Linked DNA regions of Fodinicola acaciae. The protein of the gene in region 3 binds, or shares a complex with, the protein of the main gene of each other region. Links are inferred from orthologs where the notes say so. Each region holds a gene or a part of one and is shown on either strand. Other genes may lie near its edges. The genes, in order: GNX95_RS26395, GNX95_RS09590 and rny.

What was found.
Region 1: rny (region 3) and GNX95_RS26395 share a complex: the UniProt entries of both Bacillus subtilis proteins name them as parts of the possible RNA degradosome complex. The link is inferred for Fodinicola acaciae from one-to-one orthologs.
Region 2: rny (region 3) and GNX95_RS09590 share a complex: the UniProt entries of both Bacillus subtilis proteins name them as parts of the possible RNA degradosome complex. The link is inferred for Fodinicola acaciae from one-to-one orthologs.

What each region holds. Positions count from the first base shown.
Region 1 is NZ_WOTN01000003.1:1,813-11,878, reverse strand. The notes cover bases 3,395-6,367. They hold GNX95_RS26395 (polyribonucleotide nucleotidyltransferase), read left to right. Parts: upstream 3,395-3,748; coding sequence 3,749-5,986; downstream 5,987-6,367. Other genes in these bases: GNX95_RS26390 (M16 family metallopeptidase), read left to right, coding at 5,983-6,367; rpsO (30S ribosomal protein S15), read left to right, coding at 3,395-3,526. Also shown: GNX95_RS26415 (TetR/AcrR family transcriptional regulator), read left to right, coding at 460-1,038; GNX95_RS26410 (MFS transporter), read left to right, coding at 1,085-2,260; GNX95_RS42665 (LLM class oxidoreductase), read left to right, coding at 2,783-3,058; more of rpsO, read left to right, coding at 3,257-3,394; more of GNX95_RS26390, read left to right, coding at 6,368-7,305; dapB (4-hydroxy-tetrahydrodipicolinate reductase), read left to right, coding at 7,302-8,060; GNX95_RS26380 (serine/threonine-protein kinase), read right to left, coding at 8,057-9,598; GNX95_RS42660 (Rossmann-fold NAD(P)-binding domain-containing protein), read right to left, coding at 9,880-10,066. UniProt on the Bacillus subtilis protein: Involved in mRNA degradation. Catalyzes the phosphorolysis of single-stranded polyribonucleotides processively in the 3'- to 5'-direction. Necessary for competence development in Bacillus subtilis.
Region 2 is NZ_WOTN01000001.1:2,057,206-2,067,252, reverse strand. What follows is about bases 3,707-6,660. They hold GNX95_RS09590 (6-phosphofructokinase), read left to right. Parts: upstream 3,707-4,647; coding sequence 4,648-5,673; downstream 5,674-6,660. Other genes in these bases: GNX95_RS09585 (class II 3-deoxy-7-phosphoheptulonate synthase), read left to right, coding at 5,815-6,660; GNX95_RS09595 (polyadenylate-specific 3'-exoribonuclease AS), read left to right, coding at 4,049-4,576; GNX95_RS09600 (response regulator), read left to right, coding at 3,707-4,038. Also shown: GNX95_RS09615 (lysophospholipid acyltransferase family protein), read left to right, coding at 1-575; MacS family sensor histidine kinase, read left to right, coding at 572-1,810; MacS family sensor histidine kinase, read left to right, coding at 2,184-3,344; more of GNX95_RS09600, read left to right, coding at 3,391-3,706; more of GNX95_RS09585, read left to right, coding at 6,661-7,146; GNX95_RS09580 (zinc-binding dehydrogenase), read right to left, coding at 7,165-8,091; GNX95_RS09575 (TetR/AcrR family transcriptional regulator), read left to right, coding at 8,169-8,786; GNX95_RS09570 (SAM-dependent methyltransferase), read left to right, coding at 8,808-9,680; GNX95_RS09565 (epoxide hydrolase family protein), read right to left, coding at 9,639-10,047. UniProt on the Bacillus subtilis protein: Catalyzes the phosphorylation of D-fructose 6-phosphate to fructose 1,6-bisphosphate by ATP, the first committing step of glycolysis.
Region 3 is NZ_WOTN01000001.1:3,116,147-3,126,178, reverse strand. Bases 3,507-6,445 are described here. They hold rny (ribonuclease Y), read left to right. Parts: upstream 3,507-4,087; coding sequence 4,088-5,803; downstream 5,804-6,445. Other genes in these bases: GNX95_RS14765 (hypothetical protein), read left to right, coding at 5,869-6,445; GNX95_RS14775 (regulatory protein RecX), read left to right, coding at 3,507-3,535. Outside these bases: GNX95_RS14790 (aldose epimerase family protein), read left to right, coding at 1-344; GNX95_RS14785 (DUF3046 domain-containing protein), read left to right, coding at 1,576-1,770; recombinase RecA, read left to right, coding at 1,934-2,971; more of GNX95_RS14775, read left to right, coding at 2,972-3,506; more of GNX95_RS14765, read left to right, coding at 6,446-7,272; GNX95_RS14760 (M4 family metallopeptidase), read left to right, coding at 7,696-9,249; GNX95_RS14755 (M20/M25/M40 family metallo-hydrolase), read left to right, coding at 9,252-10,032. UniProt on the Bacillus subtilis protein: Endoribonuclease that initiates mRNA decay. Initiates the decay of all SAM-dependent riboswitches, such as yitJ riboswitch. Involved in processing of the gapA operon mRNA, it cleaves between cggR and gapA.

The DNA.
Region 1 (10,066 bases), on a different replicon or contig from region 3:
GGACGCTGTGATTGGCGTGCATGCCGACGGGTTGCTTCCATACGTGACCGAGCAAGCCTGGAGAACCCAGCCCCGCCCACAAACCGCCGCCCGCACCCTCAATGCACATGATTGGCGTTCCCGCGCCCCCTCCCTTGAGGTCGCCCTCCGCGCAGGAGCGCCCGCCGTGCAGGCGAAAACCCACCACCCACCCAACGCAACAAACATGAAGGCCCAACCACCTCACCAACGCAACAATGCTGAAGACGTAACCACCCACCCAATGCAACAAACAGAAAACCCAGACCACCTCGCCAACGCGACAACCAAAAATCGCACCCACCTCCTCACCTCAAACCTCCATCGCCGCGCAACCCCCTCTCACCGCAAACCTCCAGCACCCCGAAACCCCCTTCCACCGCACCCCTCCAAGCCCCCCGTTCTTGACTCCCAGTTCCAAAACGTCGTAGCCTCGACCCCATGCCCAGACCACGCACCTTCGACGTCGAGCAGGTCCTCGACGCGGCCACGGACGTCTTCTGGCGCAAGGGCTACGCCGCGACCACCCCGCAGGACCTCTGTGACGCCACCGGCCTCGGCCGTGGCAGCCTCTACAACGCCTTCGCCGGCAAGCGCGAGCTCTTCGACCGTGTCCTCGAGCGCTACAACCAGCGTGGCGCGGTTGCTCAACTGGACGTTCTCGATGGCCCAAAGCCAGTGAAGGAGCGCATCCGCGACCTGCTCATGCTCACCATGCACAACGACCAGGCGGGCGTACGGCGTGCGGGTTGTCTGGCGGTGAGTACGGCTGTGCAGATGTGTGGCAACGATGACCAGCTGACGGCAGTCTTGCGTAAGCGGTTCAGTGAAACCGAGACGGCGCTGGTCGCGGCGATCGAGTTTGGTCAGGCGGAGATGGAAATCCGTGACGATGTGCCGGCGCGACGGTTGGCGCGGTTGGTGATCAGTGCCATGTACGGCATGACCGTGCTCAACGACGTGTTCGCCGACCGGCGGCGACTTCGCGACGTGGTCGAAGCGGCGGTGGCCGTCCTCTAAAAATTTTCCGCCAATTTTGTAACCACAGGTCAAGAATGGAGTCGGCGTGCCGTTTGCCGTGTACGTGCTGGGGATGGCGATCTTCAGCATGGGGACGACCGAGATGATGCTCTCCGGCTTGCTGCCGTTGCTGTCACAGGACCTGGCCGTGTCGATTCCGGCGGTCGGTCTGCTGGTGTCCGGGTTCGCGCTCGGCATGATGTTCGGCGGGCCGGTCCTGACCGTACTTTCGCTGAGAATAGCGCCAAAACGCGCACTGCTCGGCCTGCTCGCGCTGTTCGTCGCCGGCCAGACGCTTGGCGCGATCGCACCTGGATACGCCGTCCTGATGGTCTCCCGGGTCGTCGCCGCCATGGCGATGGGTGCGTTTTTCGGTGTCGCGGCCTCGGTTGTCGTCGGACTGGCCGGCGTGGAAAAGCGCGCTCGCGCATTGTCCGTGCTCGTCGGTGGCCTGACGATCGCGACGGTGATCGGCGTGCCGGCGGCGACCGTGGTCGGTGAGCGGTTCGGCTGGCGTACGAGCTTCTGGATGGTGTCGGTGTTCGCCGCGCTCAGCTGGATCGCTGTGGCTGTCTGGGTCCCGTCGCGATCGACCAGCGGCGCGGTCGGCGTCATCGACGGTCTGCGCGTTTTCCGGCGCGGCCGGCTCTGGCTGACACTCACGTCCAACGCGCTCGCCTTGGCCGCTTTTCTCGGCATCTTCAGCTACATCTCGCCGATTTTCACCGAGGTGACCGGATTCTCACCGGCCGCCATCCCGGTCCTGCAGTTCCTGTACGGCCTCGGCTGCATCGCCGGCATCGCGCTCGGCGGCCGGATCGCCGACCGGCGGCCGGACGTCAGCCTGTACGCGATGATGGCCGCCTCGATCGTCGTACTCACCGGCTTCGCGCTGGTGATCCACAACCAGATCGCCACCGTCGTCGTCTTTCTCGCCTTCGGTTTCGTCGCCTTCGCGACGAACCCGCCGATGACCGCACGCGCGATGGCGCTCGCCGGCGACTCGCCACTGGGCGCCAGCGCCAACACGTCCGCGTTCAACGCCGGCATCGCGCTCGGGCCGTGGCTCGGCGGCCTGGCGATCGGCGGTGGATACGGCTTCGTCGCGCCGGCGTGGATCGGTGTCGCGCTCGCCATCGCCAGCCTGGCCGTCGCGGTCGTCGCCGGCCGGAGCGTACGCGTCGAGGAGAAAACCGTTGTCCTGGAAGGAAAAGCGCGATGACCGTCGGCATCACGCTGCCACTCGGGCCGAATGACGTCCGGCAAAGCGGCAATGCCGTCGACATGTTGGTCGACTACGCGCGAGAGGCCGCCAGCCTGGGCGTACGCGGCGTCTGGATCTCGCAGATGTTCGACATCGACGCGTTGACGGCCGTCTCCGCGATCGCCCGAGAGGTGCCGCAGATCGCACTCGGCACGGCCGCCGTACCGATCTGTCCGCGCCATCCGATCGTGCTCGCCAATCAGGCGCAGACGGTGCAGGCGGCCAGCGCGGCCGCTTGACGCTCGGCGTCGGGCTGTCGGCGAAACCGGTGGTGGAGAGCGTGTTCGGCGTCTCGTACGACCGACCGATCCGGCGGCTGCGCGACACTCTGAGCGTGCTGCGATCAACGTTCGCGGGCGGGTCGGTGGACGGCTTCTCGACCGTCGTGCCAGGTGGCTCGCCGGTCCGCGTACGCTCGCCGAGCAGATCGTCCCGGCCATCACCGCCGCCTCCGCCCAGCCGCCACGCATCGTCGCCGCCGTGCCGGCGGTCGTCACCTCCGACGTGGCCAAGGTGAAGGCGGGGATGGCCGAGCTGCTCGCCTTCTATGACCAGCTCCCGAGCTACCAGCGCGTCGTCGCCGCCGAAGGGGTCAGCCGAGCCGCTGACCTCGCGCTCGTCGGCGACGAGGAGACGGTCGCCGCGGGCGTACGGGCATACTTCGACGCGGGGGCGACGGAAGTGCTGCTGGCGCACACCGGTGTCGGCTCAGCGGCGGACCGCCGGCGCACCTGGACGCTGGCCGCGAGCGCATGATTTGCGAGGTCGTCGGGCCTGCGCCAAGGTGGTCCCGTGCTCGGGTGACGCGCCGACGGTGTACTGCTGGTGGCATGTCCATCACCGGCTGGTAACCTGGTGGTGCGCCGCACGTGCGGCGTGTGTTTTGACGTGTGACTGCCTGCCTTCGTGACGTGGACCGGAGGCCACACCAGAGCATTCGGTAAGGGAGAGCCTGTGCCACTGGCAAGTGAAGAGAAGAAGACCATCATGACCGAGTACGCCACCGTCGAGGGCGACACCGGTTCACCAGAGGTGCAGGTCGCGATGCTGACCAAGCGCATCAAGGACCTCACCGAGCACCTCAAGACGCACAAGCACGACCACCACAGCCGCCGCGGTCTGCTGCTGCTCAACGGCCGCCGCCGCCGGCTGCTCAACTACCTCAAGCGCGTCGACATCGAGCGCTACCGGTCGCTGATCGAGAGGCTCGGTCTGCGGCGCTAGACCCAGCGGGGGAGTGGCCACCGGCCGCTCCCCCCACTCGTGCGGCCACCTGGTCGTACGCGAACACAACCGCCGGGCCATCCGCTGACGTAGGAATACGCAAGTGGCCGGTCCTCGGTAGTGGCATCCGGGCCAAAGAATCCCCGAGTGCCTCGATCGAAGACCGGCAGCGATCCACCTCGGAAGGCGAGCGGTCCGGCTCGTACGAAAGAGGCATCGCCCATGACGGACAATCTCACTTCGAGTGAGGTCCACAGCACCACCGCCGTGATCGACAACGGCAAGCACGGCACCCGCGAGATCGTGTTCGGCACCGGCCGGCTCGCCCGGCAGGCCGCCGGCTCGGCCACCGCCCAGTTCGGCGACACCGTCATCCTGTCCGCGACCACCGCGTCCAAGCAGCCGAAGAGCCATTTCGACTTCTTCCCGCTGACCGTCGACGTCGAGGAGCGGATGTACGCCGCCGGTCGCATCCCCGGCTCGTTCTTCCGCCGCGAGGGCCGGCCGTCCGAGGACGCCATCCTGACCTGCCGGCTGATCGACCGGCCGCTGCGCCCGTCGTTCGTGAAGGGCCTGCGCAACGAAGTCCAGGTCGTCTGCACCGTGCTCGCGCTGGAGCCCGGCTCGCTCTACGACGTGGTCGCGATCAACGCCGCGTCGATGTCGACGCAGCTCGCCGGCCTGCCGTTCTCCGGCCCGATCGGCGGCACGCGCGTCGCGTTCATCGACGGCGACTGGGTCGCCTTCCCGACCCACGAAGAGGTCCAGAAGGCGACCTTCGACATGGTCGTCGCCGGTCGCGTCCTGGAGGACGGCGACGTCGCGATCATGATGGTCGAGGCCGAGGCCACCGCCGGTGCGTACGGCCTGGTCCAGGGCGGCGCGCAGGCGCCGACCGAGGAGATCGTGGCCGCCGGCCTGGAGGCCGCCAAGCCAGCCATCAAGTCGCTCTGCCAGGCGCAGTCCGAGCTGGCCAAGCTGGCCGCCAAGCCGACCGCCGACTTCCCGGTCTTCCCCGACTACACCGACGACGTGTACGAGGCGGTCGCGAAGATCGTCACGGACAAGCTGGCCGACGCGCTGACCATCGCCGACAAGCTGGAGCGCGAGGCCAAGCTCGACGAGATCAAGGCCGAGGCGTACGAGCAGCTCGGCGAGCAGTTCGAAGGCCGCGAGGGTGAGATCGGTGGCGCCATCAAGGCGCTGACCAAAAAGCAGGTCCGCCAGCGCGTGCTGCGCGACAAGGTCCGCATCGACGGCCGCGGCCTGACCGACATCCGCACGCTGTCGGCCGAGGTCGACGTGCTGCCGCGGGTGCACGGCTCGGCGCTGTTCGAGCGCGGCGAGACGCAGATCCTCGGCGTCTCCACGCTCAACATGCTGGCGCTGGAGCAGAAGCTCGACACGCTCTCGCCGGACACCACCAAGCGCTACATGCACAACTACAACTTCCCGCCGTACTCGACCGGTGAGACCGGTCGCGTCGGCTCGCCGAAGCGTCGCGAGATCGGCCACGGCCGGCTCGCCGAGCGCGCGCTGGTGCCGGTGCTGCCCAGCCGCGAGGAGTTCCCGTACGCGATCCGGCAGGTCTCCGAGGCGCTCGGCTCCAACGGCTCCACCTCGATGGGATCGGTCTGCGCGTCCACGTTGTCGCTGCTCAACGCCGGTGTGCCGCTGAAGGCGCCGGTCGCGGGTATCGCGATGGGGCTGATCTCGGACGAGGTCGACGGCAAGACCACCTACGTGACGCTGACCGACATCCTCGGCGCCGAGGACGCGTACGGCGACATGGACTTCAAGGTCGCCGGCACCAGTGAGTTCGTCACCGCGCTGCAGCTGGACACCAAGCTGGACGGCATCCCGTCCGAGGTGCTGGCCGCCGCGTTGCAGCAGGCCAAGGCCGCCCGGCTGACGATCCTGGAGGTGATGGCCGAGGCCATCGACAGGCCGGACGACATGAGCCCGTACGCTCCGCGGGTCATCTCGATCACCATCCCGGTCGACAAGATCGGCGCGGTGATCGGTCCGAAGGGCCAGGTCATCAACGGCATCCAGGACGAGACCGGCGCCGACATCACGATCGAGGACGACGGCACGATCTACGTCGGCGCCACCGACGGCATCTCGGCGCAGGCCGCGATCGACAAGGTCAACGCGATCGCCAACCCGCAGCTGCCCAAGGTCGGCGAGCGGTTCCTCGGCACGGTCGTCAAGACCGCGGCCTTCGGTGCCTTCGTCTCGCTGCTGCCCGGCAAGGACGGGCTGGTGCACATTTCCAAGCTCGGCAACGGAAAGCGCATCGGCAAGGTCGAGGACGTGGTCAAGGTCGGCGACAAGCTGCAGGTCGAGATCACCGACATCGACGCCCGCGGCAAGATCAGCCTGATCCCGGTCCGCGACGAGGAGAAGCCGGCCGACGCGCCGGCGGCCGACGACACGGCAACCGCCGACCAGGCGTGAGCCGAGGCCGGGCCCAGACCACCACGCTGGCCGAGGGACAGTACGGCGGCACCGTCCGCCGTACGGTCCTGCCCGGCGGCCTGCGGGTGGTGACCGAGTCGATGCCGACGCAGCGTTCCGTATCGTTCGGGATCTGGGTCGGCATCGGGTCACGGGACGAGTCCACGGCGCTGGCCGGCTCGTCGCACTTCCTCGAACACCTGCTGTTCAAAGGCACCCGGCGGCGGTCGGCGCTGGACATCTCGGCCGAGCTGGAGGCGGTCGGCGGCGAGTCGAACGCCTTCACCGGCAAGGAATACACCTGCTATTACGCGCGTGTGCTCGACGACGACCTGCCGCTGGCCATCGACGTGGTCTGCGACATGCTCACCTCGTCGCTGATCACGCCGGAGGACGTCGAGACCGAGCGTGGCGTGATCCTTGAGGAGATCGCCATGCACGACGACGACCCCGGTGACGTCGTGCACGACGTGTTCTCCGAAGCGGTGTTCGGCGCGCATCCGCTCGGCCGGCCGGTGATCGGTACGCCGCAGACGATCACCGAGATGAGCCGCAAGCAGATCCACTCGTTCTACAAGCGCCGCTACACGCCGGACACGATGGTGATCGCCGCCGCCGGCAACCTCGACCACCAGCACGTCGTACGCCTGGTGCGCAAGGCCTTCGAGCCGCTGCTGGACGGCGACGCGGCCGTACGCGAGCCCCGCGGGTCCAAGCCGGCGGCGCTGGAGTCGGTGCCGTTGCGGGTCGTCGACAAGGACACCGAGCAGGCGCACATCGTGCTCGGCACGGTCGGCATCCACCGCAACGACGAGCGGCGGTTCGCTCTCGGTGTGCTCAACCAGGCGCTCGGCGGCGGCATGTCCAGCCGGCTGTTCCAGGAGGTACGCGAGCGCCGCGGTCTGGCGTACTCGGTCTACTCGTACGCGAGCCAGTACGCCGACACCGGCGTCTTCGGGGTCTACGCCGGCTGCGCGCGCGGCCGCGTGAAGGACGTGCTGGGGATCGTGTCCGACGAGCTCACCGAGGTCGCCGCGAAAGGCCTGACCGACGACGAGGTGCGGCGCGCCAAGGGCATGCTGAAAGGCTCGACAGTGCTCGGCCTGGAGGACACCGGCTCGCGGATGAGCCGCATCGGCAAGAGCGAGCTGGTCTACGGCGACTTCCTGTCGGTGGACGGGCTGCTCGGCCGGATCGACGCGGTGACGCCGGAGCAGGTCCGTTCGATAGCCTCCGAGATACTCGACCGGCCGATGTCGCTCGGTGTCATCGGACCGGTCGGCGACCAGGACTTCGCCGATGTGGGAGTGCGTCGATGAACGAGTCGTCGTTGCGCGTCGGTGTGCTCGGCGCCCGCGGCCGGATGGGTTCGCAGGTGTGCAAGGCGGTCGACGCCGCCGACGACCTCGACCTGGTGGCGATGGTCGACGAAGGCGAGTGGTTGTTCAACATCTCCGACGCCGGCGCGCAGGTGGTCGTCGACTTCACCAACCCCGACGTGGTCATGGACAACATCCGGTGGTGCATCGACCAGGGGATCTCGGTGGTCGTCGGCACGTCCGGTTTCGACGCCGAGCGGCTGCAGACCATACGCGACTGGCTCAAGCCGACCTCCGGCGTCGGCGTGATGATCGCGCCCAACTTCGCCATCGGCGCGGTGCTGATGATGCGGTTCGCCGCGATGGCCGCGCCGTACTTTCCGTCGATGGAGATCATCGAGCTGCACCACCCCAACAAGCTCGACGCGCCGAGCGGCACCGCGCGGCACACCGCGTCCGCCATCGCCGAGTCGCGGCGCAAGGCCGAGCTCGGACCGATGCCTGATGCCACAACGTCCGCTTTGGACGGTGCGCGTGGCGCGCGGGTCGACGAGGTGCCGGTGCATTCGGTGCGGATGTCGGGCCTGGTCGCGCATCAGGAGGTGTTGTGCGGCACTGAGGGGGAGACCCTGACGATCCGCCACGACTCCTACGACCGCGCGTCGTTCATGCCCGGAGTTTTGTTGGCCGTACGGAAAATCCTCGGCCGTCCGGGCCTGACGGTCGGCCTCGACGCGTTGCTCGAACGTCCCTAGTACGCGCTCGGCGTCGGCGTCGCGTCCGCGGTGCGCCGCGAGCCGACCACGTGGTCGGAGTCGATCAGCGGGCGGCCGGAGCGGGTGATCATGCCGAGCCGGTGCTGCTCGCGAAACGCGCCCTTGCCGTCGTAGTTGTATTCGATGGTGACGGTCACCTCGGAGTCGGCGGCCCGCGGCGGCGTCACGATCCGCACGTCGTTGACCCGCTGCCAGAAGTTGTCGTACGCCTTGCGGCCCTGCGCCTGCAGCCTCGGACCGAGCATCGCCCACGCCCTGTCGAGGTCGTCCGGCACGAGTCCGTAATACCGCGTGACCACGGACTCCAGCAGACCGGAGGCGATCGTCGAGGCGCTCGGCCGCGCGGCCGGCGCTGACGGCTGCGGTTTCCTGCTGAGCGTCGGCGACGGTGTCGGCAGCGGCGGTGTGACCGTACGCGGACCGGCCAGCAGCCGGGCCGCGCCGACCGACAGCAGGATGACCGCGACCGCGCCGAGCGCGATGATCACCAGCCAGCGGTTGGTCACCGACCAGCTGCTCGCTGCGGCGTGCGCCGGCGGGAGGTCGGCTCGCGTGTGCTCGCCGCGGCGCGGCGGCGGGATCGACGACTTGATGAACTTCGGGATGTTGGGCAGCGCCGGCTTCGGCGGGTTTTTCTTGACCAGGCTCGGCGGCTGCGGTGTCGGCTCCGGCTCGGCTTTGGCGAGTGCCGCGAGCTCCTTGGCGACTTCGGCCATCGTCGGCCGGTTTTCCGGGTTGTCGCTGAGCATCCGCAGCAGCGCCGGACCGAGCCGGCCGGCCTTGTGCGGCTGGTTGATCCGGCCGGTCGCGATCAGGTGCAGCAGCGCCATCGTGTTGTCGTCGCGGCCGAACGGCGGCTCGCCTTCGACGCCGGCGAACAGCGTGGCGCCGAGCGCGAACACGTCCGACGGCGGTCCGGTCGGCTGGCCGCGCGCGGCCTCCGGCGAAAGGTAGGCCGGCGTGCCGGTCAGCACGCCGGTCTTGGTCACCGTCACGTCGCCGTTGGCCCGCGAGATGCCGAAGTCGGTGATCTTGGTCGTGCCGTCGTCGCCGAGCAGGATGTTGGCCGGCTTCACGTCCCGGTGCACGATGCCGACCCGGTGTGCGGCCGCCAGTGCGTCGGCGGCCTGCGCACCGATGTCGGCGACGCGCTCCGGTGGCAGCGGCCCGTCCTCGTCGATCACCTCGGCGAGGCTGCGGGACGGCAGGTATTCCATCACCAGCACCGGCCGGCCGCCGTCGCTGGCCACGTCGTACACGGCGATCGCGTTGGGATGGTGCAGCCTGGCCGCGATCCGGCCCTCGCGAAACGAGCGCTGCCGGAGGATCTCCGCGTCCGCCTCGCTCAGTCCGACCGGCAGCAGCAGCTGCTTGGCCGCGACGATCCGGTTGAGCCGCTCGTCGAGGGCCTGCCAGACCTCACCCATCGAGCCGCTGCCGATCCATTTCCGCAGCCGATAGCGGTCCGCGACGAGTCGGCCCTCGGCGCCGCCGTCGCCGTTCCCCGCTTGGTCCACCGAGACAGCCTATCTGGATCGAATTCCTCGCTGATTTGTCATTCTCTGTAGGTTTTTGTCGGTTGTGTCACAGGAAGGTGGCGGTGTGATCGACGGCCCACTGCGAAACGTGCGACCCGCCCGGCCGGTCACCCTCGGCACGGTCGCTGCCCATTCCTCGCCTCCGCCCTGCCCCGCATCGGTCGGCCGGCGGCTCAGTGCGCGACCTTTTGGCGTGCCGCCAGCGACTCCGTCACGACATGGCGGCCGACCAGACCGGTCGCTCCGCCTCACCAGGATCGTCATGACTGGAAGTCCTTCGCGTGATCTGCGGCCCATTGCTGGAAAGTGCGTGGTTGCCTGCCGGTGATCCGCCAGAACGTGTCGGCCGGTGGCAGCGATCCCGGACCGTCGACGGACCCGGCCTGCAGCTCGACGAGCCAGTCGGGATGGCCGTCCGGTGTCGCTTCTTCGAAGGCGATTTCCTTG
Region 2 (10,047 bases), 1.1 Mb from region 3 along the record:
CGCTGGTGGTCTCACGCAAGGTCACCTTCCCGGCCAAGGCCGAATACTTCACCTCGCCCGGCATCAAAGGCTTCATGATGCGGCTGTTCTTCACCGCGGCCGGCCAGCTGCCGATCGACCGCGGCTCCGGCTCGGCCGCCAAGGCGACGCTCGACGCCCTCAAGGGCCTGCTGAAGGACGGCGACCTGGTCGGCATCTATCCGGAGGGCACGCGCTCGCCGGACGGCCGGCTCTATCGCGGCAAGACCGGTGTGGCGCGGCTGGTGCTGGAGTCCGGTGCGCCGGTCGTTCCGTGCGCGTTGCTGAACACCAACCAGATCCAGCCGCTGGGCAAGCGGATGCCGCGGATCATGCGGGTACGCATCCGGATCGGCAAGCCGCTCGACTTCAGCCGCTACGCCGGCATGGAGAGCGACCGGATGGTGGCGCGGTCGGTCACCGACGAGATCATGTACGAGATCATGCGGATGTCCGGCCAGACCTACGTCGACATGTACGGCTCGAAGGCCAAGGCGATGCTGGAGAAGCAGGCGCAGCCGGTGGAGGAGAAGACGCCGGTCGGCGCCCCGGCGTGAGCACGCTTCGCCGGCTGGTCCAGCCGCTGCGCCGGCCACTGGGTCTGGAGTTGTCGCTCTGGCGCGCGGTGACCGTCTACCGGGTCATCACGGTCGCGCTCGCGATCGTCAACAACACGACCGAGCTCGGCAACCGGTCGCAGCCGGCGTCCCTGCCGTGGATCGTCGGCGTACTCGCCGTGATGGTCGTCTGGACCGCGGTGACCGCGTTGCTCACCTGGACCGACCAGCGAAACGGCGGACGGCCGTCGTGGTGGGTCCTCGGGCTCGACCTGGCGATCGCCGGCGTCGCCTACCTGGCCTCGATCCCGGCGGTCGGCTTCGCGCAGCTGCAGCTCGGCGCCGGTACGGTCCCCGGCCTGTGGGTCGCGTCGGCGATCCTGTCGTGGGCGCTGGCCGGCGGCATCCGCGCCGGTGTCGCCGCGGCGACGGTCATCAACGCGCTGGCCATCGCCTTGCACGGTTGGCATCCGGGATCGGTCGCCGACAACGTGGTGTTGGCCTATCTCGCCGGCATCGTGGTCGGCTTCACCGGTGGCCTGGTGCGGCGCGCCGAGCTGGCGCTGGCCGAGGCCGTACGCCTGCAGGCCGCGACGGCAGAGCGCGAGCGACTGGCGCGGCACATCCACGACGGTGTGCTTCAGGTGCTCGCGATGGTCAGCCGGCGTGGTGGCGAGCTCGGCGGTGAGGCGGCGCGGCTCGGCGCGCTGGCGGCCGAACAGGAGGCGGCGCTGCGCGCGCTGATCGTGTCCGGCTCGGTGTCCGGCTCGGTGTCCGGCTCGATGGCGGGTGGGGCCGCCGGGCCGGCTGGAGAGGCTGGCGACCGCGACCTGCGCGAGGCGCTGGCGGAGGTCGCGTCGGCGCGTACCGTCACGCTCAGTACGCCGGCTGGCGCGGTGCCGCTGCCGGTGCACGACGCCACCGAGATCGCCGACGCCGTCCGTGCGGCGCTGGACAACGTCCGCGTACACGTCGGCGCCGACGCACCGGCCTGGGTCCTGGTGGAGGACACCGGCGACGAGGTCGTCGTGACCGTACGCGACGACGGTCCCGGCATTCCGGACGGCCGGCTGGCGCAGGCCGCCGCGGACGGTCGGCTCGGCGTCGCGCAGTCGATCCGCGGCCGGATCGGCGACCTCGGTGGCACTGTCGCGGTGGTGTCGGCGCCGGGTGAGGGGACCGAGGTGGAGTTGCACGTCCCGAAGCGCGATGTCACGCGGCGAGGGGGGCGATGAATGTGCACTCTGGACAGATCGTCTAGTGCTGGACGAAGTGTCTAGAGTGCGTGCGCGTGGCAGGCTCGGCCATGGGCGATCGGGTGATTGGTTGAGTGGGCGAGTGGGCGACGGAATGGCCGAGGGACGGAACGGCCCAGTGGCTCGGTGATCGGTGGCTCGGTGATCGGTGGCCCGGTGATCGGTGGCCCAGTGACCCGGTGGCCCAGTGGCCCAGTGGCCCAGTGACCCAGTGGCACCGAGTGGGCAAGGCGCTCGCGCGACGCGCGGGAGGCGGGGACGGAGGTCGAGTCGCATGTCCCCACGCGAGATGTTCCGCGGTGAGCGGACTCCTGATCGCGCACTCTCGACAGATCGTCTAGCGCTGGACGAAGTGTCTAGAGTCCCTCCGCGAGGCAGTCTCCGTCGCCTCGTACGGCCGACCGAGCGGCCAAGGCGTCCCCGCGAGCTGGAGGCGTCTCTGTGGCGGGCGCTCGCCGCCTTCCGGATCCTCGCGATCGTGCCGTCGACGGTCTTCAGCGCGCGGTTCTTCGACCAGTTGGCGACTGGCATGTGGGCGGGCGCGGCGTTGGCGATCATGATCGGCTGGACCGCGGTCGCGACGCTGCTGACCAGCCGGCGTGGCTCGCGGCGGACGATCGCGGCCGGCGACCTGGCGGTCGCTGTGCTGACCACGCTCATGTCGGTGCCGGCGGCCGGCTGGCAGCATCCGTACCAGCTCTCGCAGCCGATCAGCGGCCTCTGGGCCGGCACCGCCGGCCTCGCGTGGGCCCTGTCCGACGGCGCGGTCGCCGGCATCGCTGTCGTCGGCGTCAACCTGCTGCCGAACATCGTGATCCGTGGCGGCTGGACCGGTGGTTCGCTGGAGTCGAGCATCCTTTACGTGCTGGCGGCCGGGGTCGCCGGCTACGCGGTCGGCCTGGTACGCGAGGTCGAGCGCACCTTCGCCGAAGGCGTACGCCTGCAGGCCGCCACCGCCGAGCGCGAGCGGCTGGCGCGCGAGGTGCACGACGGCGTACTGCAGGTGTTGGCCCTGATGAGCCGGAAAACCGAGGACGCCGAGCTGGCCCGGCTGGCCGCCGAGCAGGAGAGCGCGTTGCGCAAGCTGATCCAGTCGCGTCCGGCACGCGGCACCGAGCCGACTGGCGAGGCCGACCTGAAGGAGCTGCTGGCCGACCGCGTCCAGCAGCCGACCGTGCATTTCTCCTCGCCGGCGCAGCCAGTGCTGCTCGCCGCGCCGGTCGCCGACCAGGTGGCCGCCGCCGTTGGCGCGGCACTGGACAATGTGCGTGCGCACGTCGGCGCCGACGCACCGGCGTGGGTCCTGGTCGAGGACACCGGCGACCACGTCGTCGTGACCGTACGCGACGACGGACCCGGCATCCCCGACGGCCGGCTCCAGCAGGCCGCCGCCGACGGCCGGTTGGGGGTTGTGCAGGCGATTCGCGGCCGGATCGCCGATGTCGGCGGTACGGTCGAGATCGTGTCCACGCCGGGGGAAGGGACGGAGGTCGAGATCACTGTCGGCAAATGACCTGCCCGTGGGGGAATCGTCCTTGGACGACACCGATATCACCGTCATGGTGGTCGACGACCATCCACTGTGGACGGACGCGGTGAGCCGGGATCTCGGCTCGGCCGGCTTCTCGGTGGTGGCCACCGCCGCCGACGGCGACGAGGCGGTCCGCCGCGCGCTCGCCACCAGGCCGGCGGTGGTGCTGATGGACCTGCAGCTGCCGAAGGTCAACGGCGTGGAGGCGACCAGGCAGATCCGCGAGGCGCTGCCGGACACCAGAATCCTGGTCCTGTCGGCCAGCGGCGAGCAGCAGGACGTACTCGACGCGGTCAAGGCCGGCGCGCTCGGCTATCTGCTCAAGTCGGCCAGAGCGGAGGAGCTGTACGAGGCCGTCCGCCGGACCGCGGCCGGTCAGGCCAGCTTCACGCCGGGCCTGGCCGGCCTGCTGCTCGGCGAGTATCGCCGGCTGGCCACCGCGGACCCGGCCAAGCCGGAGCGGCCGGAGCTGACCGAGCGCGAGACCGAGGTGCTGCGGTTGATCGCCAAGGGGCTGACCGCCAAGCAGGTCGCCAGCCGGCTGGTGCTTTCGCACCGTACGGTGCAGAACCACGTCCAGAACGCGATGGGCAAGCTGCAGGTGCACAACCGCGCGGAGCTGGTCCGATACGCGATCGAGACAGGCCTGGACGGCGAGCCGGAGCAGCGCCAGTAACGTAGCGGCTGTGACGCAACCCCGGGCGCTCAGGCGGATCTTCTACGACACCGAGTTTCTCGACAACGGGAAGACGATCGAGCTGGTCTCGATCGGCGCGGTGGACGAGGATGGCGCGGAGTTCTACGCGGTGTCGACCGAGTTCAACCCGGACGACGCCATCCCGTGGGTCCGCAAGAACGTGCTCGACAAGCTGCCGTCGCCGGCCGACCCGGCGTGGAAGTCGCGCGAGCAGATCCGCGACGAGTTCTGGCGCTATCTGTCCGCGCGCGACGAGCAGCTGGAGCTGTGGGCCTGGTTCGCCGCGTACGACCACGTGGCGCTAGCGCAGCTGTGGGGAGACATGCGTTCACTGCCGCGGCGGATCCCGCGGTTCACCAAGGACCTGCGACAACGCTGGGACGACCTCGGCAACCCGCCGCTGCCGGAGGCCAACGGCGCGCGGCACGACGCGCTGACCGACGCCAAGCACAACCTGGCCCGCTGGCAGGCCATGGAGGTGCATCGTGGCGGACGTCTCTGGATCGGTTCTGCATAAGACCGCTACGGTATGCGCGGACAGCTGGTTCTGGGCCGGCACGGCTTCTTGAGCACGAAGGGCTTTGCACTATGCGCATCGGCGTACTCACCGGAGGCGGGGACTGCCCCGGCCTCAACGCGGTCATCCGAGCCGTGGTCCGCAAGGGTGTCGCGACGTACGGCCATGAGTTCGTCGGCTTCCGGGACGGCTGGCGGGGTCCGGTCGAGGGGATCAGCGGTCCGCTCGGCATCGAGCAGGTGCGCGGGATCCTGCCCCGCGGCGGCACCATCCTCGGCTCGTCGCGCACCAACCCGTACAAGCTCGACGGCGGCGTCGACAAGATCCGGCAGAACCTGGCCGAGCTGGGCGTCGACGCGCTGGTCGCCATCGGCGGCGAGGACACGCTCGGCGTCGCGAAGCGGCTGACCGACGAAGGCATCCCGGTCGTCGGCGTGCCGAAGACGATCGACAACGACCTCGGCGCGACCGACTACACGTTTGGCTTCGACACCGCGGTCACCATCGCCAGCGAGGCCATCGACCGGCTGCACACGACCGCCGAGTCGCACCACCGCGCGCTGGTCGTCGAGGTCATGGGCCGGCACGCCGGCTGGATCGCCCTGCACTCCGGCCTGTCCGGCGGCGCCAACGTCATCCTGGTGCCGGAGAAGCCGTTCGACATCGACCAGGTGGTCGCGTACGTCGAGCGGCGGTTCGAGGACCACTACGCGCCGATCATCGTGGTCGCCGAAGGCGCACTGCCGTCCGGCGGTGCCGAGTCGCTGCGCAACGACAAGAAGGACGCCTTCGGTCACGTGCAGCTCGGCGGCATCGGCAACTGGCTGGCCAACGAGCTGGAGCAGCGTACCGGCAAGGAGTCGCGCGCGGTCGTCCTCGGCCACGTCCAGCGCGGCGGGACGCCGACCGCCTTCGACCGCGTGCTGGCGACCCGCTTCGGCCTGCACGCCATCGACGCCGTCCACGAGAAGGACTTCGGCAAGATGGTCGCGCTGCAGGGCACGAACATCGTGCGCGTACCGATCGAGGAGGCGACCGCCGAGCTCAAGACGGTGCCGGAGGAGCGCTACGCCGAGGCCGAGGTCTTCTTCGGCTGAGCCGCGTCGGCCGCATGGCCCCCATGCGTGCGCCGGACGCACGCATGGGGCCACGCGGCCTCACTGCGTAAGGTGCCAATAACGCCGGCCCGTATCCTTGAAGCCGTGACCAGTACGCAGTCCGACACTGCCGACGATCTGATGACCGATGTCATGAACGACAGCACCGAGCGGCACTCCTGGCGCCGGCTGCCGGCCGCGCAGCAGCCGACCTGGCCCGACCCGGCCGTGCTGGCCGACGTACACCGGACGCTGTCCACCGTGCCGCCGATCGTCGCGCCGTACGAGGTGGACGACCTGCGCGAGAAGCTCGCCGCGGTGGCGGCCGGCAAGGCTTTCCTGCTGCAGGGCGGCGACTGCGCGGAGACCTTCGACGACAACACCGAGCCGCACCTGCGCTCGCTGACCCGCACGCTGCTCGGCATGGCCGTCGTCCTCACCTACGGCGCCAGCGTCCCGGTGGTGAAGGTCGGCCGGGTCGCCGGCCAGTACGCCAAGCCGCGGTCCTCCGACAAGGACGCGCTCGGCCTGTTCAGCTATCGCGGTGACATGGTCAACTCGCTGGAGCCGACCGAGGCGGCACGCCGGCCGGATCCGCAGCGGATGGTCCGGGCGTACGCCAACTCCGCGGCCGCGATGAACATGATCCGCGCGTACGCGCGGGCCGGCCTGGCCGACCTGACCACGGTGCACGACTGGAACAACAACTTCGTCAAGCAGTCCGCCGCCGGCGAGCGTTACGAGGCGATCGCGCGCGAGATCGACCGCGCGCTGGCGTTCATGGCCGCCTGTGGCGTCGACGACGACGCGCTGCGCCAGGTCGACCTGTTCTGCTCGCACGAGGCGTTGATCCTGGACTACGAGGACGCGCTGACCCGGCCGGAGGAGGGCCAGCTCTACGACCTGTCCGCGCACATGGTGTGGGTCGGCGAGCGGACCCGGCAGCTGGACGGCGCGCACGTCGAGTTCGTGTCCAAGATCGCCAACCCGGTCGGCGTGAAGCTCGGTCCGACCACCACGCCTGAGACCGCGGTCGAGCTGGTCGAGCGGCTCAACCCGCAGCGCGTACCCGGCCGGCTGACCTTCATCAGCCGGATGGGTAACGACAAAGTACGCGAGGTTTTGCCGCCGGTGGTGGAAAAAGTGACGGCGACCGGCCACCAGGTGGTGTGGGCCTGCGACCCGATGCACGGCAACACCTTCGAGTCGGCCAGCGGCTACAAGACCCGCCACTTCGACCGGATCGTCGACGAGGTGCTCGGCTTCTTCGAGGTGCACCGCAGCCTGGGCACCTATCCAGGCGGCATCCACGTCGAGCTCACCGGCGAGGAGGTCACCGAGTGCCTCGGTGGCGCGCAGGAGATCAGCGACGCCGACCTGGCCGGCCGCTATGAGACCGCCTGCGACCCGCGGCTGAACACGCAGCAGTCGCTGGAGCTCGGCTTCCTGCTCGCCGAGATGTTGCGCGGCTGACCGTATTTTCCGAAAAACTCAGCCGAGCGTCAGGATGGCCTTGCCGGAGATCTGCCGGTTCCAGAGTTTTTCAATGATCGGCCCGAAATCGTCCCACCGCACGGTCTCGCCGATCCGCGGGTCGAGCCGGCCGGCCGCGATCAGGTCCAGCAGGAAACGCAGGTCGTTGCCGCCGGTACGGCGCCGGCCGACCTCGTCGAGCAGAGACAGCCAACTGTAGGAGAAGTTCCGGCGGCTGAGGCCGTAGTCAGGCGGCAGCACCACCTCCGCGCCGGCCGAGTTGCCGACCGAGACCGCGATCCCGTGCGGATTCAGCTGTGACATGGCGGTGGTGAAGACCTTGCCGCCGGCCGACTCGACCAGCACGTCGGCGCCGCCGGCCGGGGGATTGTCATACGTACCAACGACATCGGCGCCGAGCTCGGTCAGTCCGGCGCCGCGCTCCGCCGAGCCGACCAGCGCCGTGACGTGCGCGCCGCCGCGAGCTGCCAGCTGTACGGCGAAAACTCCGACGCCGCCGGCGGCGCCGGTGATCAGCACGCGGCGACCGAGCAGCCAGCCGGCGCGCTGCAGGGCGTAGAGCGCGGTCATGCCGGCGACCGGAGTCGCGGCCGCCTGCTCTGCGGCCACGTCGTCCGGGATGGTAGCCAGCGTGTGACCGGCCGCGGCGACCCGCTCGGCCCACGCGCCCTGCGCGACCGCTCCGGCGACGCGCGCGCCAGCCGGTGGTCCGCTTCCGTCGGCGGCCGGCGTCAACACGACGCCGGCGTAGTCGTAACCGCGTACGGTGCCGGCCGGCGAGTTCCTGGCCCAGAACGTGTCGCCGCGGTTGACGCTGGCCGCCTCGACCTGGACGACGGCCTGGTCGGGCAGTGGTCGCGGCTCAGCTACGTCGGCGAACCGGAAACCGGTCGGTCCGCCGCCGGTGGTGACAATCGCTTTCATCGCTCACTTCCACGTCGTAGACAGTGCTCAGCCGAAGTAAACCACACGGTGTAGTTTAGTGTCAGTACACTCGCCGCATGGTGGACCGGAGGATGCCGGCGAAACGCGAGGCGATCCTCGCGGCGGCCACCGCCGTGTTCCTGCGCGAGGGATATGCGCGGGCCAGCGTCGACACGATCGCGGCGAAGGCGGACGTGTCCAAGCGCACGGTCTACAGCCACTTCGCCGACAAGGAAGCGCTCTTCCTGGCCGTGGTGAACACCGCGCACAACGAGCTGTTCGGCACCGCGAGCGTCGACATCGCCGACCTGCTGTGCCGGCCGGACCGCGTCGACCACGACATCCGGCTGATCGGCCGGCGCGTACTCGACTATCTACTGGAGCCGGAGGTCGCTGCGCTGCGCCGGCTGATCATCGCCGAGGTCGCACACCATCCCGGCATCGGCGCGGCCTGCCGGCACGGCGTGCCGCACCAGATCGCGCAGTGGATGGCCGGCCGGCTCGGTGAGTTGGCCGCGGCCGGCGCGCTGAGCGTCGACGACCCCGTACGCGCGGCACACCAGTTCATGTCGCTGCTGGTCGCCAACGGACTGTCCGAGTCGCTCTACGGCACGTCCGCATTGGACGAGACACAGGCCGCCGCGATCGTCGACGACGCGGCCGACATCTTCCTGCGAGCCTATCGCCGGCGATAATGGCGGCTCCATAATGGCGGTATGGCCAACCCCGCCGCCGGCACGGCACTCGGTCCCATGTCGATCGTCGCGATGGACCAGTACGAGGAGCATCCGCTGATCGACGATCCGCTGGCCGGCCGGTTCCTCCCGAGCGGCACGCGGACGATGGTGGCGGCGACGAAGTGGTCACCGTTGCGCCATCTGATGGTCAACGCGACCGAGCGGCAGATCCCCGGCCTGTGGGGGAGCATGTTGTGCCGGAAACGGTACGTGGACGACAGGGTCCGCGAGGCGGTGAGCGCCGGCGCCGGCCAGGTCGTCATCCTCGGCGCCGGTTGGGACACGCGCGCGTACCGTATGGGGCTCGGTGTCCGCGTGTTCGAGGTCGACCTGCCGGAGAACATCGATCGCAAACGCGCCGCTCTGGAGCGGATCTACGGTCGGGTGCCGGACGAGGTGACGCTGGTGCCGCTGGATTTCCAGACGCAGAGCCTGCCCGATGTGTTGACGCTCAGCGGAAAAACATTTTTCGTCTGGGAAGCGGTCACGCAGTATCTCAGCGAGGAAGCCGTCCGCGCGGTTTTCCGTTACCTGTCAACGGCCGAGCCTGGCAGCGGCCTGGTTTTCACCTACGTACGCGAGGATTTCATCGCCGGCACGGCGATGTACGGAGCGGAGGCCGCGTACAAGCGGTTCGTCGCCTCGCGGCCCCCGCTGTGGACCTTTGGCATGGATCCAGAGAAAGTCGCCGGCTTCCTGGCGGAGTACGGCTGGCGGCTGACCGAGGACGTGGGCCCGGCGGAGTTCACCGAGCGCTACGTGCGGCCGGCCGGCCGCCAGCTCGCAGTGACCGAGATCGAGCGGTCGGTGTCAGCCGTACGCGCGGAAGAAGCCGCGGATCTCGGCAACTAACTCGGCAGGCACGGCCATCGCGACCATGTGGCTCGGGCTGCGACCGTGGCCCCAGTGCACCAGGTTGTTCTTCTTGGCCGCGATCTGCCGGAAAACGTCCGGACCGCCGAACGAAACGCCGACCGGCGTGGCTTTCTGGTCGATCGGCATGCCGGCGGCACCTTCGTAATAGGTCCACGACGACGATCCGCCGGTCCGCGTGAACCAGTAGAGGCTGACGGTCGTCAGCATCTCGTCCAGATCGATCGTCTCGACGTCGGCTGTCGACCAGCCGTCGAATTCCTTGTATCGCTCGACAATGTAGGCCAGCTGTGCCACCGGGGAGTCGGTGAAGCCAAAACTCAGTGTCTGAGCGCGGTTGGCCAGA
Region 3 (10,032 bases):
TCGGCCACGAACAGATCCTGATCGGTCCCGGTTTCGACCACAACTGGGTCCTGAACAACTATGACGGGAAAACCGTCCGCCAGGTGGTGCGCGCGTACGATCCGGAAAGCGGCCGCTGGCTGACCTGTTCTACTGATCAGCCGGGCGTGCAAATCTATTCCGGCAATTTCCTCAACGGCTCCTTCACCGGTCTCACCGGTCGCACGTACCGACAAGGTGACGCCTTTACCTTGGAAACCCAGCACTATCCCGACTCGCCGAACCAGCCCAACTTCCCCTCGACGGTGTTGCGGCCCGGCCAGGTGTATTCCACGAAGACGGTGTACGGCTTCGGGGTCGGCTGAGGTAGATGTGGGGCCAGCGCCGGAGAGGTGGCTCTCCGGCGCTGGTCTTTGGTGTTCTGTGGTTGAGCGCCAGCGTTTTGGCGCGTGGGCTTTGGCGCGTGGGTTTGTAAGTAGTTGAGTTTTGATGATTGAGGGGGTGGTTGGTTTTTCGCCTGCGCGGCGGGCGCTCCTGCGCGGAGGGCGACCTCAAGGGGAGGGGCGCGCGGGGTTTCGTTGTTGGTTCTGTTGGGTGCCACGGGTGCGGTTTCGTGCGGGGTGCGGACCAGGAGTGTGGCTGGGGCGCCGGCGGTGCCGTGGCGTCCCGATGGGTGGCGCGAGGGTCCAGCATGTGGGACGCAAAGGCATGTGGAGCGCTAAATGTCCGGTTTTCGAGTTTCGCGGATGGCATGAATGTCGAGTTACTTGCGTTGGACGCAAGGAACAAGGCTTTCACGCCGCCGTGATCCCCGGAGGCTGTGGCGGGTGTGACTACTGAGGCTGATAATGCTGTTGTGACTACGAGGCTGCAACAAATGTCCGTTTTGATGTCTTGTTAAACAAGTATTACGCAGTCAGCCGCCCCAGCACGATCGTTTGGCGTCCATCCCGACGGGTTGCTTCCCATACGTGACCTGGCTTGCTCGTTCTCCCCGTCGGCGGGCGCAGCCAACCACATTTTCGGAGGGGCCGCCGCCAAACAAACGCAACCACCCACCCAGGCTCGGCGGCCCCTCCGAAAATGTGGTTCCCTTCAGGGCGCCGACGGGGAGAACGAGCAAGCCCCGGAAGACCCGACCCCGCACGCAACCGCCGCCCGCACCCCTATGCACACCGATTGGCATCCACGCGCCCCCTCCCTTGAGGTCGCCCTCCGCGCAGGAGCGCCCGCCGCGCAGGCGAAAAACCCAGCCACCCACCCCACGCAACAACCAAGAGACGCAACCACCCCCAAACGCAACAAACATGAAGACGCAACCACCTCTCCAACGCGACAAAGGGACGACGCACCCACCTCCGCACCGCAACACCCGAATCCCCCACTCACTCACTCACTCACCCCCACTCACCCCCACCACCACCGCAACACATCACGCCGCACCACCTCCTCTGCGCAACGCGCGAAGCCGCACCACCACCACCACCACGACCACCACCACAACGCCCGACCCCGCACCCCTCGCTTTAACGCACACCCGGCGCCGCACTGCCACATACCAGTAGGTACAAACACGCGTGACCTAAGCTCATACCCGTGCGACTGAGTGAGTTCTGGGAGCGAATGGAGCTCCAGTTCGGCGTCGGGTACGCGTCGTCGGTGGCTGCGGACCAGGTGATCGCGCAGCTCGGCGGCCGTACGGTCAATCAGGCGCTCGCCGAAGGCGAGTCGGCGAAGGCGGTCTGGCGGGCTGTCTGCCAGGCGTTCGACGTGCCGGCGAAACTTCGCTAGACGAGTTTCGGCGTGTCGCCGTACACCCTCGAACACCTGTTCGGTACAGTTTCCACACCTCGAGTTCTCGTCCACAGATCGGCGGGGCTCACCGCAAAATGTCCGACCCTCCCCGTACGGTCGGACGCAACGGAACAACCGACGACCAACAGGTGGGGCACTCATGGCAGCACCAGATCGCGGCAAGGCCCTTGACTTGGCCCTCGCGCAGATCGACAAGCAGTTCGGCAAGGGCTCGATCATGCGGCTCGGCGAGCGTGGCAACGTGCCGGTCGAGGTCATCCCGACCGGTTCGATCGCGCTGGACGTGGCGCTGGGGATCGGCGGCTATCCGCGCGGCCGAGTGATCGAGATCTACGGTCCGGAGTCCTCCGGTAAGACCACCGTCGCGCTGCACGCGGTGGCCAACGCGCAGGCCGGCGGCGGCATCGCGGCCTTCGTCGACGCCGAGCACTCGCTCGATCCCGACTACGCCAAGGCGCTCGGCGTCGACACCGACGCGCTGCTGGTCTCCCAGCCGGACACCGGTGAGCAGGCGCTGGAGATCGCCGACATGCTGGTCCGCTCCGGCGCGCTGGACATCATCGTGATCGACTCGGTGGCCGCGCTGGTGCCGCGCGCCGAGATCGAGGGCGAGATGGGGGACAGCCACGTCGGCCTGCAGGCCCGGCTGATGAGCCAGGCGCTGCGCAAGATGACCAGCGCGCTCAACAACTCCAACACCACCGCCATCTTCATCAACCAGTTGCGCGAGAAGATCGGCGTCATGTTCGGCTCGCCGGAGACCACCACCGGTGGCCGCGCGCTGAAGTTCTACGCGTCCGTACGGTTGGACGTGCGGCGGATCGAGACGCTCAAGGACGCCGGCGACGCGGTGGCCAACCGCACCAGGGTCAAGGTCGTGAAGAACAAGGTGGCTCCGCCGTTCAAGCAGGCCGAGTTCGACATCCTGTTCGGCCACGGCATCAGCCGCGAGGGCTCGCTCATCGACGTCGGCGTGGAGCAGGGCCTGGTCCGCAAGTCCGGTGCCTGGTACACCTACGAGGGCGACCAGCTCGGCCAGGGCAAGGAAAACGTCCGCAAGTTCCTGATGGACAACCCCGACCTGGCCGACGAGATCGAGAAGCGGATCAAGGAGAAGCTGGGGGTCGGCGCGACCGTCGACGCCGACGCGACCGCACCGGAGCCGGTGGACTTCTAGGTGCGCGACCGACTTCCTGCTCCGGGTCGCTCAGGTCGATCGACCAGTGAACCCCCTCCAGGTGACCCTGAAGACGACCCGGGTGACCCGGAGCAGGTAGCCAGACAGATCTGCCTGCGGCTGCTGACCGACCGCGCGCGCACCCGCACCGAGCTGGAGACCGCGTTGCGCAAGCGTGACGTGCCGGACGAGGTCGCGGCCGGCGTGCTCGACCGGTTCACCGAGGTCGGCCTGATCGACGACACCGCATACGCGCAGGCGTGGGTCGAGACCAGGCAGCGCGGCCGCGGGCTGGCTCGCCGCGCGCTGGCCGCCGAGCTGCGCCGCAAAGGCGTGGATCCGGGGGCGGTCGAGCAGGCGCTGGATCGCGTCGACCCGGAGGCCGAGCGTGCCGCCGCGGTCGAGCTGGTACGCAAGCGGCTGCGCGGCATGACCGGCCTGCCGCCAGAGGTGGCCGCGCGCCGGCTGCACGGCATGCTGGCGCGCAAGGGCTATCCGGCCGAGCTGGCGACCGCGGTCGTACGTGCCGAGCTCGACGGCCTGGAGCCGGAGCAGTCCCTCTAACCGCACAAACAAGACATTCGGCGCAGACTGCGAGCGCTTCGCCTGTCAAGGGCCAGTAAGCACCTTATGGCCGGTTAAGGTTCCGTTAAGGTCCGCTCCGGATCTTGTCGGCGTGTCCGCGCCTGTGAATCTCAACGCACGAAGTGGCGGTCTCGACGTATTTGTCCTACTTACCTCACCGGTTTGTCCGACTTACATAGACACGCCGTCGCACTCAGCTTGACCGGCTGTGGCGACCGCCATAGCCTCAGAAATTACCGAATGAGGAGCCCGCATACCTGCGGGTAACGGACTGCGCGACTACATAACGCACGACAACGATGTCACGACGAACCGGGCCCTGAAGCCCGTCTGATCGACCGTCGCGAGACGGTTGTTTGTTCGCCGACCGATCACCGGTCGGGTGGGTTCTGTGGCGGTGGCGATACGTCGCTGCTCCAGAATCGTCTCCGCAGCCGTGCCGTGGCACGGTGTGGCTCCTCTGGCGGGAGCATGCGCTGATGCATGTTTCCAGCGGTCGCCTTCGCGGCGGCGTGGCATGAGGAGTGTGCGATGGGCATGGAGCAGTTGGCGCTGACGCTCGTCGTCGTCTTCGTCGCCGTGGTGGCCGGCGGGATCCTGGTGCTGTTCGTCGCGCGCAAACTCGGCATCACGCAGCAAGGCCCACGCAGCGCTGAGCCCACCTCGGCCGACACACCCTCTGCAACGAACGAACCGGTTGCCGCGGTTCCGGACGTGACGGTCAGCAAAGAGGCCAGCAAGGAGGCCGCGGCGCAGATCGCCGCCGAGGCCGAGCGGCTGCTCGCCGAGGCGCGTACGTCCGCCGCCGACATCACCGCCGAGGCCCGCCGGCGCGCCAGCGAGGAGCTGGCCGGCGCTCGCGAGGAGGCGCAGCGCACCATCCAGCGTGAGCTCGGTGAGCGTACGGAGTCGATCCGCCGCCTGCAGTCCGAGCTGGAGCGCCGCGAGGCACGCGCGACCGAGCGCGAGAAGCGGCTGGACACCCAGGCCAACCGGCTGGAGCAGCGCGGCCACGAACTGGCCGAGGCCGAGTCGGCGGCGGCCGTACGCGAGACCGCGCTGGCCGAGCGCGAGCAGGCGGCCGAGGCGGCGGAGGCGGCGCGCACCGCCGAGCTGGAGCGGATCGCCGGCCTGACCGCCGAGGACGCCAAGACCGAACTGGTCAAGAGCATCGAGACCCAGGCCAAGCGCGACGCGGCGCTGCTGGTGCGCGACATCGAGGCGGAGGCGCGATCCAACGGCGAGCAGCGGGCCCGCAGCATCGTCGTCGACGCGATTCAGCGGGTGGCCAGCGAGCAGACCGCGGAGAGCGTGGTCGCCGTGCTGCACCTGCCGGGCGACGAGATGAAGGGCCGGATCATCGGCCGCGAAGGCCGCAACATCCGCGCGTACGAGTCGGTCACCGGAGTCAACCTGATCATCGACGACACACCCGAAGCGGTGCTGCTGTCCTGCTTCGACCCGGTACGCCGGGAGATCGGCCGCATCACGCTGGAGAAGCTGGTGCTCGACGGCCGGATCCATCCGCACCGGATCGAGGAGGTCTACGAGCAGTCCAAGGCCGAGGTCGAGCAGCTCTGCCAGCGCGCCGGCGAGGACGCCATCGTCGACGTCGGCATCACCGACGTACACCCCGAGCTGGTGACCCTGCTCGGCCGGCTGCGCTATCGCACCAGCTACGGCCAGAACGTGCTCAAGCACCTGATCGAGACCGCGCACATCGCCGCGCACATGGCCGCCGAGATCGGCGTCGACCCGGCCAGCGTCAAGCGCGGCGCGTTCCTGCACGACATCGGCAAAGCGCTGACCCACGAGGTGGAAGGCAGCCACGCGCTGATCGGCGCCGACCTGGCGCGTAAGTACGGCGAGCACGAGGACGTCGTGCACGCCATCGAGGCGCACCACAACGAGGTGCAGCCGCGCACCATCGAGGCTGTGCTGACGCAGGCCGCCGACTCGTGCTCCGGCGGCCGTCCCGGTGCGCGCCGCGAGAGCCTCGAGGCTTACGTGAAGCGGCTGGAGCGCATCGAGGAGATGGCGCAGGAGAAGGACGGCGTCGAGAAGGTCTTCGCGATGCAGGCCGGCCGCGAGGTCAGGGTGATGGTCTCGCCGGACGCGGTCGACGACATCGCCGCCGGCATGCTGGCCCGCGACCTGGCCAAGCAGATCGAGGAAGAGCTCACCTATCCCGGCCAGATCCGGGTCACCGTCGTACGCGAGTCACGCGCCAGCGAGATCGCCCGCTAGCGCCTGCCCTGATCACTGCCCCATCGACCGGTGTTCGCACCGGCCTGCCGGCGGATCATGGCTTCATGCGACCCAGGCAGACACCGGCCGAGCCGCATCGGCAGCCGGGCCCGGCCAGCCGGCCGGCCGACGCGGAGAAAGCCGAGACGCGGGCCGGCATGCTGACCAGCCTGCAGCGTACGGCCGGCAACCGCGCCGTCGGCGGCATGCTGGCGGCGAACGCGCGGCCGACGGGGCAGCCATCGGTGCAGCGTGACGGGGTGAAGAACAAGGAAGGCATCCTCGACGGCCAGTTCATCGGGACGTACGCGGACGCGGAGAAGTTCCTCACGACCCGCGCCACGGAGGTGGAGAAGGAGCGCGCGGCGATCCTCGGCGACGGCGCGCCGGCACCGCCGCAGCTGTTCACCGCGATCGCCGAAGGCCAACAGCTGGCCGCCACCGTACGAGCCGGTGGTGCGAAAGAGATCGACGAGGTCACCTACGACCAGGTGGACGCCTGGTATGGCAAGGCGGCCAGCGCGATGGACGCCGGCGAAAACGTGCGCATCGAGCTGGCCGCGCAGAAAATGCTGGAGATCAAGCAAAAGGCGGAGAAGGAGAAGGCGGACATCGCGGCCGCGCAGGACCGGATCGCCGACGCCAAGGCCAACGCGTTCCGCGCCGACGACGACTCGCTGCTCGCGGCTTTGTGGAGCTGGTCGACCGCGCTGCTCGACTCCGGGCTGGCGATCGAGCCGGTCATCGCCGAAGCGACCGAGATGCACCAGATGCTGGTCACGTCGGCTCGCGCCGCCGCGGCGCAGGCCGGCCCCAACGTCGGCCGCATCGAGGCCTCCTTCAAGATCCCCGAAGGCGGCAAGGTGTTGCCGTTGCTCAACAACGTCAACAAACTGATCGCCGTCTACACAACGGTGACGGCCGCCGCGGACCTGGTCTCCTCGAAGGGATCGGTGTCGGACAAGGCAAAGTCCGACATCAAGGCCTCGGTCAGCCTGGTCAGCGCGGTCGGTACGCTGATCGGTGCGTCGGCCAGCATCTCGATCGCGCTCAACCTGCACATCGGTCCGATGACCGACGCCTGCCTCAACGCGCTCGGCAAGCTGGAGGACGTGGCCCGCAAGGTCAACCGCGATCTCATCAACCGCGGCGAGTACGACAAGGTCAACTGGGACCTCGAACAGGGCGGCCGGCCGCTGTTCACCTTCATGCTCGCCGTACGCAACGCCAGCGGTCCCGACGGCGTGCCCCAGTCGGTGCCGTCTCAGGTGTCGTCGTTTTTCCTCACCAAGAGGAGCGAGATCGAGGCCGGCGCGGCCGGTGGCAAGGCCGGAGACGAGTTGCCGACGACCGGCAGGTGGTTCTGGAAGAAGGTCGACCAGAGCCGGATCCGCGCCTGGGTCTTCGCGCACCGGGACAACCTGTGGGCCTCCTTCTATGGCAGCGCGGCGCCCGGCGCGAGCACCTGAGCCGGCGAAATTGCCTGCCGAAGCCGTTTGATTGCGGGTGACAAACGGATTTTCTCCGGTGTTTTCGGCAAACCGCGGGAGAAACCGCTGTTTCGCCGCGTACGGTCAGCTTCGGGTGTCGAGGTTTGCCGATCGTGGTGGGAAAATCCGGCCGTCCGGGTGGAAACCGGACGCTGTTGCCGCCGGTCACTGGCGATGTTTATCGACTAGTTACATCATGATCGGTGAAACTTTAGCCCGACTTTTCCGATAAATCCTGGCAATTCCGCGTTGTCGGTAAAGCCTACCTATAGATAGGTCAATTTATTACGTAGCCGTACGGATTGTTCCGGCCGCGCCGGCCTGTCGAAATTGTGGCACCGCTCTCCCCATCTCGCATCACGTGACCCCGCGTGGTGCACAGCCCTGTCCGGAGGTAGGTCCATGAGAAAGACCCTGCGCAGATTGGGCATCACCGCAGTGGCATGCGGGCTCGGCGTGACCACGGTCGCGGCCGGCCAGGCAGCCCACGCGGCGCCGGCGAAACCGGATCAGAGCCAGGCGATCGCCTGGGCCAAGCAGTCGCTGGCCGCGCAGCCGGCGATGGCGAAAACGTCGTCCGGCGACGCCTACCAGGTCAAGCGCGTGATCATCGACCCGGACGGCGCCTCGCACGTACGGTTCGATCGTACGTATCGCGGCATGCCCGTGCTCGGCGGCGACTTCGTGGTCCACAACGCCGCAACCGGTGCCTTCACCGGCATGTCGATCGCTCAGGACAAGCCGGTTTCGGTTGTCTCCGCGGCGAAGATGAGCGCCGCCACGGCGAAGTCCTCGGCCACCAAGTTCTTCGACGGCAAGGTGACCGGCGCGGGGCAGTCGCGGCTGGTCGTCGCGGCCGTCGAGGCCGGCGCGAGCCGGCTCGCGTACGAGACGGTGGTCACCGGTTTCGAGCCGGACGGTCAGACCCCGAGCAAGCTGCACGTGGTCACCGACGCGTCCACCGGCGCGCTGCTCTACAAGACCGACGAGGTCATGGACGGCACCGGCACCGGCGTCAACGTCGGCAGCGTTTCCTTCTCCACCACCGGATCGGCCGGCAGTTACCAGCTGACCGACTCGACCCACGGCAACGGCTACACCTGCGACCTCAACCAGGGGACGAGCAGTTGCGCGCGGATGACCGACGCGGACGACGTGTGGGGCAACGGGCAGGCGAGCAACCGCCAGTCCGCCGCCGTCGACGCGCACTTCGGCGCCGCGAAGACCTTCGACTACTACAAGAACGTGCACGGCCGCAACGGCATCTTCGGCGACGGCCGCGGTGTTCCGAGCCGCGTGCACTATGGCAACGCGTACGTGAACGCCTTCTGGGACGGCTCGCAGATGACCTACGGCGACGGCGCCAACAACGCCAACCCGCTGACCGCCATCGACGTGGCCGGCCACGAGATGAGCCACGGCGTCACGCAGGCGCTCGCCGGCCTGTGCTACACGACCGCCGACTGCGGTGGCCTCAACGAGGGCACCAGCGACATTTTCGGCACCATGGTCGAGTTCTACGCCAACCTTCCGGCCGACAAACCGGACTATGACATCGGCGAGAAGATCAACATCTTCGGTAACGGCAAGCCGCTGCGCTACATGTACAACCCGCAGCTCGACGGCCGCTCGTACAACTGCTGGCTGTCCGGCCGCCGCGTCGACCCGCACTACAGCTCCGGCATCGCCAACCACTTCTTCTTCCTGCTGGCCGAAGGCAGCGGCAACACCGCCTACGGCAACAGCCCGACCTGCAACAACTCGACGGTGACCGGCATCGGCCGGGACAAGGCCGCGAAGATCTGGTACAAGGCGCTGGACGAGGGCTTCGTGTCCAACACGACCTATCCCAACGCCCGCACCGAAACCCTGCGCGCCGCGTCCTCGCTGTATGGCAGCACCTCGGCGGAGTACAAGGCCGTCGCCGCTGCCTGGAGCGCGGTGAGCGTCAACTAGCCATGAGAAAACGAGGGGCCATCGTCCTCTCGGTCGTGGCCGCGGTGGCGCTGCTCGCCACCGCGGCACCGGCCGTACCTGCCACGCAGACCACCGCATTGCCCAACGGCGCACCGGACATTTCCACCGCCGCGGTGAAAACTCACCTGACGCAGCTGCAGACCATCGCGACCAACCAGGGCGGTGGCAACCGTTGCACTGGATCCGCCGGTTTCACCGGTTCGGTCAACTATGTCAAGCAGAAGGCGACGGCCGCCGGCTATCGGGTCACCGAGCAGCCGTTCACCACCCCGTCGGGCCGGCGCAGCAGCAACGTCATCGCCGAGATTCCTGGCCATGACACGACGAAAGTCATCATGGCCGGCGGTCATCTGGACAGCGTCTGCGCCGGTCCGGGGATCAACGACAACGGGTCCGGCTCGTCCAGCATCCTCGCCGTGGCCGAGGCTTTCGCCGCCGCCAACCCGAATCCGGCAGTGACCGTACGGTTTGGCTGGTGGGGTGACGAGGAGTCCGGCCTGAACGGCTCGAAGTACTACGCCACCAACCTGCCGAGTGCCGAGCGTACCCGGCTGAAGGCATATCTGAACTTCGACATGGTCGCGTCGCCGAATGCCGGCTATTTCGTCTACAACGACGATGACGCCGCGATCGCACAAACGATCAACAACTACTTCGCGCAGATCGACGTCCCGACCGAGGGACAGGGAGTCGGCGGACGCAGTGACAGCGCGTCCTTCCAACGTATCGGCGTGAAAACCGGCGGCATCTTCACCGGCGCCG